Bacillus pumilus: one gene and its partners. The protein of the gene in region 3 interacts with the protein of the main gene of each other region in a pairwise test. Links are inferred from orthologs where the notes say so. Each region holds a gene or a part of one and is shown on either strand. Other genes may lie near its edges. The genes, in order: groL, GPS65_RS06095 and grpE.

What was found.
Region 1: the proteins of grpE (region 3) and groL interact in binary tests that used the Escherichia coli proteins (3 or more experiments, as listed by UniProt). The link is inferred for Bacillus pumilus from one-to-one orthologs.
Region 2: the proteins of grpE (region 3) and GPS65_RS06095 interact in binary tests that used the Escherichia coli proteins (3 or more experiments, as listed by UniProt). The link is inferred for Bacillus pumilus from one-to-one orthologs.

Annotation. Positions count from the first base shown.
Region 1 is NZ_CP047089.1:2,447,474-2,450,512, forward strand. The notes cover bases 69-2,946. They hold groL (chaperonin GroEL), read left to right. Parts: upstream 69-629; coding sequence 630-2,264; downstream 2,265-2,946. Other genes in these bases: groES (co-chaperone GroES), read left to right, coding at 289-573; GPS65_RS12165 (hypothetical protein), read left to right, coding at 2,804-2,946. Outside these bases: GPS65_RS12150 (CPBP family intramembrane glutamic endopeptidase), read right to left, coding at 1-58; more of GPS65_RS12165, read left to right, coding at 2,947-3,039.
Region 2 is NZ_CP047089.1:1,269,474-1,272,525, reverse strand. The notes cover bases 119-3,009. They hold GPS65_RS06095 (Nramp family divalent metal transporter), read left to right. Parts: upstream 119-870; coding sequence 871-2,148; downstream 2,149-3,009. Other genes in these bases: GPS65_RS06085 (hypothetical protein), read left to right, coding at 2,887-3,009; GPS65_RS06090 (GNAT family N-acetyltransferase), read left to right, coding at 2,219-2,788; GPS65_RS06100 (GlsB/YeaQ/YmgE family stress response membrane protein), read left to right, coding at 388-648; GPS65_RS06105 (EcsC family protein), read right to left, coding at 119-231. Outside these bases: more of GPS65_RS06105, read right to left, coding at 1-118; more of GPS65_RS06085, read left to right, coding at 3,010-3,052. UniProt on the Escherichia coli protein: H(+)-stimulated, divalent metal cation uptake system. Involved in manganese and iron uptake. Can also transport cadmium, cobalt, zinc and to a lesser extent nickel and copper. Involved in response to reactive oxygen.
Region 3 is NZ_CP047089.1:3,184,844-3,187,939, reverse strand. Bases 162-3,096 are described here. They hold grpE (nucleotide exchange factor GrpE), read left to right. Parts: upstream 162-1,317; coding sequence 1,318-1,875; downstream 1,876-3,096. Other genes in these bases: dnaK (molecular chaperone DnaK), read left to right, coding at 1,900-3,096; hrcA (heat-inducible transcriptional repressor HrcA), read left to right, coding at 223-1,254. Also shown: radical SAM family heme chaperone HemW, read left to right, coding at 1-141. UniProt on the Escherichia coli protein: Participates actively in the response to hyperosmotic and heat shock by preventing the aggregation of stress-denatured proteins, in association with DnaK and GrpE. It is the nucleotide exchange factor for DnaK and may function as a thermosensor.

The DNA of each region.
Region 1 (3,039 bases), 740 kb from region 3 along the record:
TCGCAGAAAGCTGCACCAATATATACGTTAAGATGATGTACCAATATTGTTTTTTCAAGTAACGAAAACCCCTTTACTAAAAGAACTAGATTTATTGTAACACAAGTCTTCTTTTTCGATGAAAAGGAAAGAATCTGAGTTGAAAAAAGATCATGAAAGCGTAAAAATTTTTAAAGGTTTTTACTTGAAATTGCAGAAGACATTCTTTATTATAATAAATGTGTTAGCACTCACTGGTGATGAGTGCTAAAAAAAGACTACATATAAAAATTGAGGAGGTTGTTTCTTATGTTAAAGCCATTAGGCGATCGCGTAATCATTGAACTCGTTGAATCTGAGGAAAAAACCGCTAGCGGTATTGTGTTACCGGATTCTGCAAAAGAAAAACCGCAAGAAGGTAAAATTGTTGCAGCAGGTTCAGGTCGTGTACTTGAAAGTGGTGAGCGCGTTGCGTTAGAAGTAAACACAGGCGACCGCATTATCTTCTCAAAATATGCAGGCACTGAAGTGAAATATGAAGGCAAAGAATATTTAATCCTTCGTGAGAGCGACATTTTAGCTGTTATTGGTTAATCACATAAAAAAACTTTGAAATAAATTTTTAAAAAGACTGAGGAGGTTTCGTTATTATGGCAAAAGATATTAAGTTCAGTGAAGAAGCACGTCGCGCAATGTTACGTGGTGTAGATGCACTTGCAGATGCTGTAAAAGTCACTTTAGGACCTAAAGGACGTAACGTAGTTCTAGAGAAAAAATTCGGTTCTCCACTTATCACAAATGATGGTGTAACGATTGCAAAAGAAATCGAATTAGAAGATGCATTTGAAAACATGGGTGCAAAACTTGTGGCTGAAGTTGCAAGCAAAACAAACGACGTAGCTGGTGACGGTACAACAACTGCAACAGTTCTAGCTCAAGCGATGATCCGTGAAGGTCTTAAAAACGTAACAGCTGGTGCAAACCCTGTTGGCGTTCGTAAAGGGATCGAAGAAGCAGTAAAAGTAGCTCTTGAAGGCTTGCACGAGATTTCTAAACCAATCGAAGGCAAAGAATCAATTGCTCAAGTTGCGTCTATTTCTGCAGCAGATGAAGAAGTTGGAAGCCTAATTGCTGAAGCAATGGAGCGTGTAGGTAACGACGGCGTGATCACAATCGAAGAATCTAAAGGATTCACAACTGAGCTTGAAGTGGTTGAAGGAATGCAGTTTGACCGCGGATATGCTTCACCATACATGGTGACGGATTCTGATAAGATGGAAGCAGTTCTTGAAAATCCTTACATCTTAATCACTGATAAAAAGATCACAAACATTCAAGAAATCCTTCCAGTACTTGAGCAAGTTGTACAACAAGGAAAACCATTATTGCTCATTGCTGAAGATGTAGAAGGCGAAGCACTTGCAACTCTTGTTGTGAACAAACTTCGTGGAACATTCAACGCAGTGGCAGTAAAAGCACCTGGATTCGGTGATCGTCGTAAAGCTATGCTTGAGGACATCTCTGTTCTAACTGGCGGAGAGTTAATCACAGAAGACCTAGGACTTGACCTAAAATCAACTGAAATCGGTCAGCTTGGCCGCGCTTCTAAAGTCGTTGTGACAAAAGAAAACACAACAATCGTAGAAGGCTCAGGAGATTCTGCTCAAATCGCAGCACGTGTGAACCAAATCCGTGCGCAAGTTGAAGAAACAACTTCTGAATTCGATAAAGAAAAATTACAAGAACGTCTTGCTAAACTAGCTGGTGGCGTCGCTGTCATCAAAGTTGGTGCTGCAACTGAAACAGAACTAAAAGAGCGTAAACTACGCATCGAGGATGCACTCAACTCAACTCGTGCAGCAGTTGAAGAAGGTATTGTATCCGGTGGTGGTACAGCACTTGTAAATGTATACAAAAAAGTCACTTCAATCGAAGCAGATGGAGACGTTCAAACAGGTGTGAACATCGTTCTACGTTCTCTTGAAGAGCCAATTCGTCAAATCGCTCACAACGCAGGTCTTGAAGGATCAGTCATCGTTGAGCGCTTGAAAAACGAAGAAATTGGCGTAGGCTTCAACGCAGCAACAAACGAATGGGTAAACATGATCGAAAAAGGAATCGTTGACCCAACAAAAGTAACTCGCTCTGCACTTCAAAACGCAGCTTCTGTTGCAGCAATGCTTCTAACAACTGAAGCAGTCGTTGCTGACAAACCAGAAGAAGGCGGCTCAGGCGGCGGAATGCCAGATATGGGCGGCATGGGTGGAATGGGTGGAATGATGTAACACCCGCAAAAACCCCTTGAAATATAGGGGTTTTTGTTTTGTCTTCATCTAGTCAGAAATAATAATGAATTGAAACCTTCGCCGCTTCTCAATCGTTTACATAAGAGACAGTGATTTTAAAATTTTTATCTAAAATGAAGAAATGAGATGATTTTAAAAAGAAAAGCGGTGATCACATGGGCTTTACTACTTGGGTAGCGATTATTGTTGCATTGGCCGTCGTATTTGGATTGTTTGGATCGAAAAAGCGTGATAAATAAAGAAAGAGTGAAATTCCACTTCCGAATAGGGAGTGGGATTTTTATTGCTATGTGTAATACGTTTGAAGAGAAAGATGAACAATCATGCTGTAAACATTTGAAAGTTACATAGAAAGCACTCTTATGATCAAGAGTGCTTTTTTATTTGAGAGATATAAGATACCTTGGCTTATAATGTCACATTTTCTTTAAAATTACATAAAAAAATCCACTATTTCCATAAAAAATCAGATCAATTCCTTATAATAAAAGTATCTGAGAAATGGGGAGTGAGTCGAGATGGACCAAAACTTGCTGCAAATGAATCAAGTGAGATCAGAGGATGAATTAGCGGTTGTGAATATATCTTCTACAGAAATTGGGGCGCTGTCAAAGGAAGCGGCTGAGCGGATTTTACAAGCGAAGGATACGGATTATATTCATCAAATCATGTATGTTCCGATTGAAAAGAAAGCAGATTTGCATTGGCTGATTCAACGTATTGGACAGGCGTTAGAAGTTGAGGATAACGATAT
Region 2 (3,052 bases), 1.9 Mb from region 3 along the record:
TTGATGGATGATGCCTTTTTCTGATGTCAAATAGGCACCGCCTGATTGAATGTAATGACCCATTTCATCTAGCAGCACACCGATTTTTTTCTGGATAAAGGCAGGCGTCAGCTTGTCCAGCATTTGAAATGGCAAACGGCTGAGTTTCTCCCAAAACCATACCTTTTGCTGGTCTTTCTCCCACTTTTCAATTTCTTTTAATTGTGCTTTTAGCCACTCTCTTTCCTCCATTGTAATTGCCTCCTTAGATGCCGCTCAAGTATTTGTCTGTTATTATACACAATCCTTTCCCATCATACGTATAGAACATTGAAGCGGTTTCGAAAGGTTTGAAACTTTTTCAAAACGGTTATTGCTTAATACAAACAAAAAAGAGGAGTGATCAACATGTTAGGATTTCTAATTTCATTAGTTGTGGCGATTGTCATCGGCCTTATCGGCAGTGCACTCGCTGGAGGTAGTGTACCAGGAGGATGGATCGGTTCAATGATTGCAGGACTTGCAGGTGCTTGGATTGGTCACGGATTGCTTGGAACGTGGGGTCCTAGTTTGGCAGGCTTTGCGATCATTCCAGCCATCTTAGGCGCAGCGATCTTTGTCATTATCTTAAGCCTGATCTTCCGTAGTGTGGGATCAAGGGTTTCATAAAAAAACAAATAACAGAGGAAGCAGTAGGGACACCGTCTAAAAGGCGGTGTTTTTTATGTGTTGGATTGACAAGGTATCTATTTTTTTCACTTACATAAGATAAACAAACCTATTAGTTCAGATAGTTGACTTTTCATGAAGATGGGCATATGATGATTAAAAATTGCATCAAGGAAACATTTTGTGCCCAAGCAAAACTTTGTAGAATCTAGGTGATGACATATGACAAACAAATACATCGAGGCACAGGCACACATGTCAGAGGCAGCTGAGCGTGCACTTGAGGGGAAAGTCAAAGGATTTAGAAGACTCCTTCCTTTTCTCGGCCCTGCTTTTATCGCAGCCATTGCTTATATTGATCCAGGAAATTTTGCCACCAACATTGCGGCTGGCTCCAAATATGGATACCTCCTTTTATGGGTGATTCTCATATCAAATCTCATGGCTTTGCTCATTCAGTCCTTATCCGCAAAGCTCGGAATCGCGACAGGTAAAAACTTACCTGAAATCGCACGTGAAGAGTTTCCAAAACCCGTTTCGATCGGTTTATGGATTCAAGGAGAGCTCGTCATTATTGCCACGGATTTAGCTGAGTTTATCGGGGCGGCACTTGGTTTATACTTGCTCTTTCGAATCCCGCTGCTCGAAGCATCTATTATCGCAGCTATCGGCTCATTTGCGATATTGGAACTGCAAAGACGAGGATATCGAGCTTTAGAAGCAGGTATTACAGGCATGCTGTTCGTTGTCGTGATCGCTTTCGCTGTTCAAACCTTTGTCGCTAAACCCGATATCGCAAGTGTCGCTGGCGGACTGTTCATTCCAAAATTTGATGGCGCAGACAGTGTGCTGCTTGCCGCTGGAATTTTAGGTGCGACCGTGATGCCTCACGCAATTTACTTACATTCAGCTTTAACCCAAAGAAGAGTCGTCGGCAGAACGGAAAAGGAGAAAAAGCAGATTTTCCGCTTTGAGTTTTTAGATATCCTCATTGCAATGATCGTCGCCGGAGCCATCAATGCCAGCATGTTGATTGTGGCTGCCGCTTTATTTTATAAAAATGGCCTTTTTGTTGAAGATTTAGATGTTGCGTTTCAGCATTTTGGTACACTCGCAGGACCTGTATCAGCCATTTTATTTGGTGTAGGTCTGCTTGTAGCCGGACTATCCAGCTCTTCTGTCGGTACATTGTCAGGCGATATCATTATGCAGGGCTTTATTCAATACCGAATTCCGCTTTATGTTCGCCGGCTGATTACCATCATTCCTCCTATTGCGATTATTGCATCTGGAGTGAATCCGACCTCCGCACTTGTGATGAGTCAGGTCGTCTTATCGTTTGGGATTGCCTTTGCTTTAATTCCGCTCATTTTATTTACAAGTAAAAAACGAATTATGGGTGAATTAACGAATGCCCGCTGGGTGACAGGAATATCTTGGGTGATAGCAGCTCTTGTTGTAGCACTTAATCTTTTCTTAATTGTAGATACGTTTATGTAAAAGACAGTGTTGAGCTGTCTTTTTCTTTCCAAATGGTTATGGTAGAATTCCCCTGAGAGGATGTGGGTACATGTTTGTTTATCAGGATCAAGAGATATCCATGCGGTTGCTTGAGCCAAGAGACGCAAGAAGTCTGTATTTGCTCATCCAGCGGTCGAGAGAGCATTTACGTGAATGGATGCTTTGGGTGGATTCAACTCAGACAGAGGAAGACAGTATGATGTTTATCCAAGGTGCGATGCAGCAAGCGATGCAGAACAACGGGTTTCAAGCGGGCATCTGGTCACATGGAGAACTTGTCGGCATCATTGGCACCCATCAAATTCATTGGATCAATAAAACCGTTTCAATCGGCTATTGGCTCGGAGAAGGCTATCAAGGAAAAGGGATCATGACAAAAGCATGCCAAGCGGTCATTCGCTATTTATTTGAAGAGTGCGGACTGCACCGTATTGAGATTAGGGCTGCTGTCGATAACCAGAAAAGCAGACGTATCCCAGAGCGGTTATCCTTTTCTCTTGAGGGAGTGTTGAGACAATGTGAATGGCTGGGTAATCGCTTTACTGATCATTGTGTGTACGCCCTTTTACAGCCTGAATATATGAAACAAAAAACGGATGCGATGAATCAGCACACTTAATTGTGTCGATTGCATGAATTATTTTACAAAGTGAAGCTTTGTAGTATCCGTTGTGATCCGCATCTGATAAAATAGAAGGAAAAATCGAGGTATGATGTATGTCTCTTATTATTTTATTTTACTTATGGATTGTCCCTTTAGTATTTGGTATTTTCTTCTCATTCCTAACAAAGAAAGCCACCTACAAACGCCGCTTTGTCCCATCCTATAGCATGATAGGGCTCAGCATCGTTTTTCTCATTCTGGCACTCGTCTTTTCAGCCA
Region 3 (3,096 bases):
CCAGAGGCTCTTTTTCCCTCGGTTCTTGAAGAATTAGAAGAAAAAGGTCTCATTGTAAAAGATGATATTGGCATTCGTTTAACAAGAAAAGGAAAATTGTTAGGAAATGAAGTATTTCAAGCGTTTCTCGGTGAGTTATAATTGACATTTTAATTTGAGTTTGGTAATTTTGTTTATACAATTAGCACTCGTTGAAAGAGAGTGCTAACAGGGGTGATGATGATGTTAACAAATCGTCAGCTTTTGATTCTGCAAGTCATCATTAATGACTTTATTCGTTCGGCGCAGCCAGTTGGGTCAAGGACTCTTTCCAAAAAAGAGGACATCACATTCAGCTCTGCGACGATTAGAAACGAAATGGCTGATTTGGAGGAACTTGGTTTTATCGAAAAGACCCATTCTTCATCAGGAAGAATTCCTTCAGAAAAAGGATATCGTTATTATGTAGATCATTTGCTCTCTCCGCGAAAACTGTCGTCTAACGAGCTTGTGCTCATCCAGTCGGCTTTTCAGGAGAAAATTTTTGAGCTTGAAAAAACAGTTCAAAAATCGGCGGAAATTTTATCAGATCTCACAAACTATACATCGATCGTGCTTGGTCCAAAGCTGAGTGAAAATCGATTAAAGCAAATTCAGCTTGTCCCCGTTCAGCCAAACAAAGCAGTCGCGATCATGATTACAGACAGCGGACATGTTGAAAACAAAACCATTACCTTCTCTGAGCATCTCGATGTCTCCGATATTGAGAAGCTGATGAATATTTTGAATAGCCGCTTAGCTGGCGTTCCGATGGACCAGTTGAAGGACAGGATGTATAAAGAAGTGGTCATGCTTTTGCGCACACATTTAAAAGATTATGATCACATTTTAGATGCGCTCGGCAACACATTTACATCAACACAAAATGAATCAAAACTTTTCTTTGGCGGGAAGATTAATATGTTGAATCAGCCTGAATTTCATGACATCGACCGTATTCGCTCACTCATGATGCTGATTGAGCAAAAGAATGATGTCATGCAGCTGTTTCATCCAAATCAGCAAGGCATCACCATTAAAATCGGTTCAGAAAACAACTTGGAAGCAATGGAGAACTGCAGTTTGATCACAGCGACTTATTCGATTGATCAAAAATCACTCGGCTCCATTGCCGTCATCGGACCAACCCGCATGGATTACGGGCGAGTCGTTAGTCTTTTGCATCATGTATCAAAAGACTTGTCAAACGCACTTTCCAATTTGTATGATGAGTAGGGTGATAAAAGATAGGGGCACAGCCCCTTCGTATTCTTGAATCTTTTGAGGGAGGTGAACACAATGTCAGAAGAAAAACAGACACCTGAGCAAGCAGCAGAGGTTGAAGCACAAGAAGAAGCAGTTCAAGCAGAAACTGAGGAAGTAAAGCACGATGAACAGTCTGCCTTCCAAGAGAAGATTGATGAATTGCAGCAGCTTCTAGATGAAAAAGAAAACAAAATTCTGCGTGTTCAAGCAGATTTTGAAAACTATAAACGCCGTGCTCGAACTGAAGTGGAGACCGTGCAAAAATATCGTTCTCAACATGTTGTCAGTGATCTTCTCCCAGCTCTTGACAACTTTGAAAGAGCGCTTGGAATTGATCCAGACAATGAGCAGGCGAAAAGTTTATTAGAAGGAATGCAAATGGTTTACCGCCAGCTGGTAGAAGCGTTGAAAAATGAAGGCGTTGAACCAATTGAAGCTGTCGGCAAAGAGTTCGATCCAAACCTTCATCAAGCCGTCATGCAAGTTGAAGATGAAAACTTCGATTCAAATATCGTCGTAGAAGAATTGCAAAAGGGCTATAAACTCAAAGACCGAGTTATTCGTCCATCAATGGTAAAAGTAAATCAATAACTACATAATGGGAGGTCATCGATTATGAGTAAAATCATTGGGATTGACTTAGGAACAACAAACTCATGTGTTGCAGTACTTGAAGGCGGAGAGCCAAAAGTCATTGCAAACGCTGAAGGAGCACGTACAACACCATCTGTTGTCGCTTTTAAAAATGGAGAGCGCCAAGTTGGTGAAGTAGCGAAACGCCAATCAATTACAAACCCGAACACAATCATGTCTGTTAAAAGACATATGGGTACAGATTATAAAGTAGAAGTTGAAGGCAAGAACTACACGCCGCAGGAAATCTCTGCAATCATTCTTCAACATCTTAAATCATACGCTGAAGGCTACCTTGGCGAAGAAGTAACAAAAGCTGTTATCACAGTTCCTGCTTACTTCAACGATGCAGAACGTCAAGCAACAAAAGATGCTGGTAAAATTGCTGGTCTTGAAGTAGAACGTATCATCAACGAACCAACAGCAGCTGCGCTTGCTTATGGTTTAGATAAAACAGATGAAGATCAAACAATCCTTGTATATGACCTTGGTGGCGGTACATTTGACGTATCAGTCCTTGAGCTTGGAGACGGCGTCTTTGAAGTACGCTCAACTGCTGGGGACAACCGTCTAGGTGGAGACGATTTTGACCAAGTGATCATTGATCACCTAGTGGCTGAATTCAAAAAAGAAAATGGCATTGACCTTTCAAAAGATAAAATGGCGCTTCAGCGTTTAAAAGATGCTGCTGAAAAAGCGAAAAAAGATCTTTCTGGTGTATCTTCTACACAAATCTCATTGCCATTTATCACAGCTGGAGATGCAGGTCCTCTTCATCTTGAATTAACGCTAACGCGTGCTAAATTCGAAGAGCTTTCTGCAGACCTTGTAGAGCGTACAATGACACCTGTACGTCAATCATTAAAAGATGCTGGTTTATCTGCTAGTGAGATTGATAAAGTCATCCTTGTTGGTGGATCAACTCGTATTCCTGCAGTACAAGAAGCAATTAAAAAAGAAACAGGCAAAGAGCCTCATAAAGGTGTAAACCCTGATGAAGTGGTTGCTCTTGGTGCGGCGATCCAAGGTGGAGTCATCACAGGAGATGTCAAAGACGTTGTTCTTCTTGACGTAACACCACTTTCTTTAGGAATTGAAACAATGGGCGGCGTATTCACAAAGCTGATTGAACGTAATACAACAATTCCAACAAGTAAATCTCAAGTATTCTCAACAGCT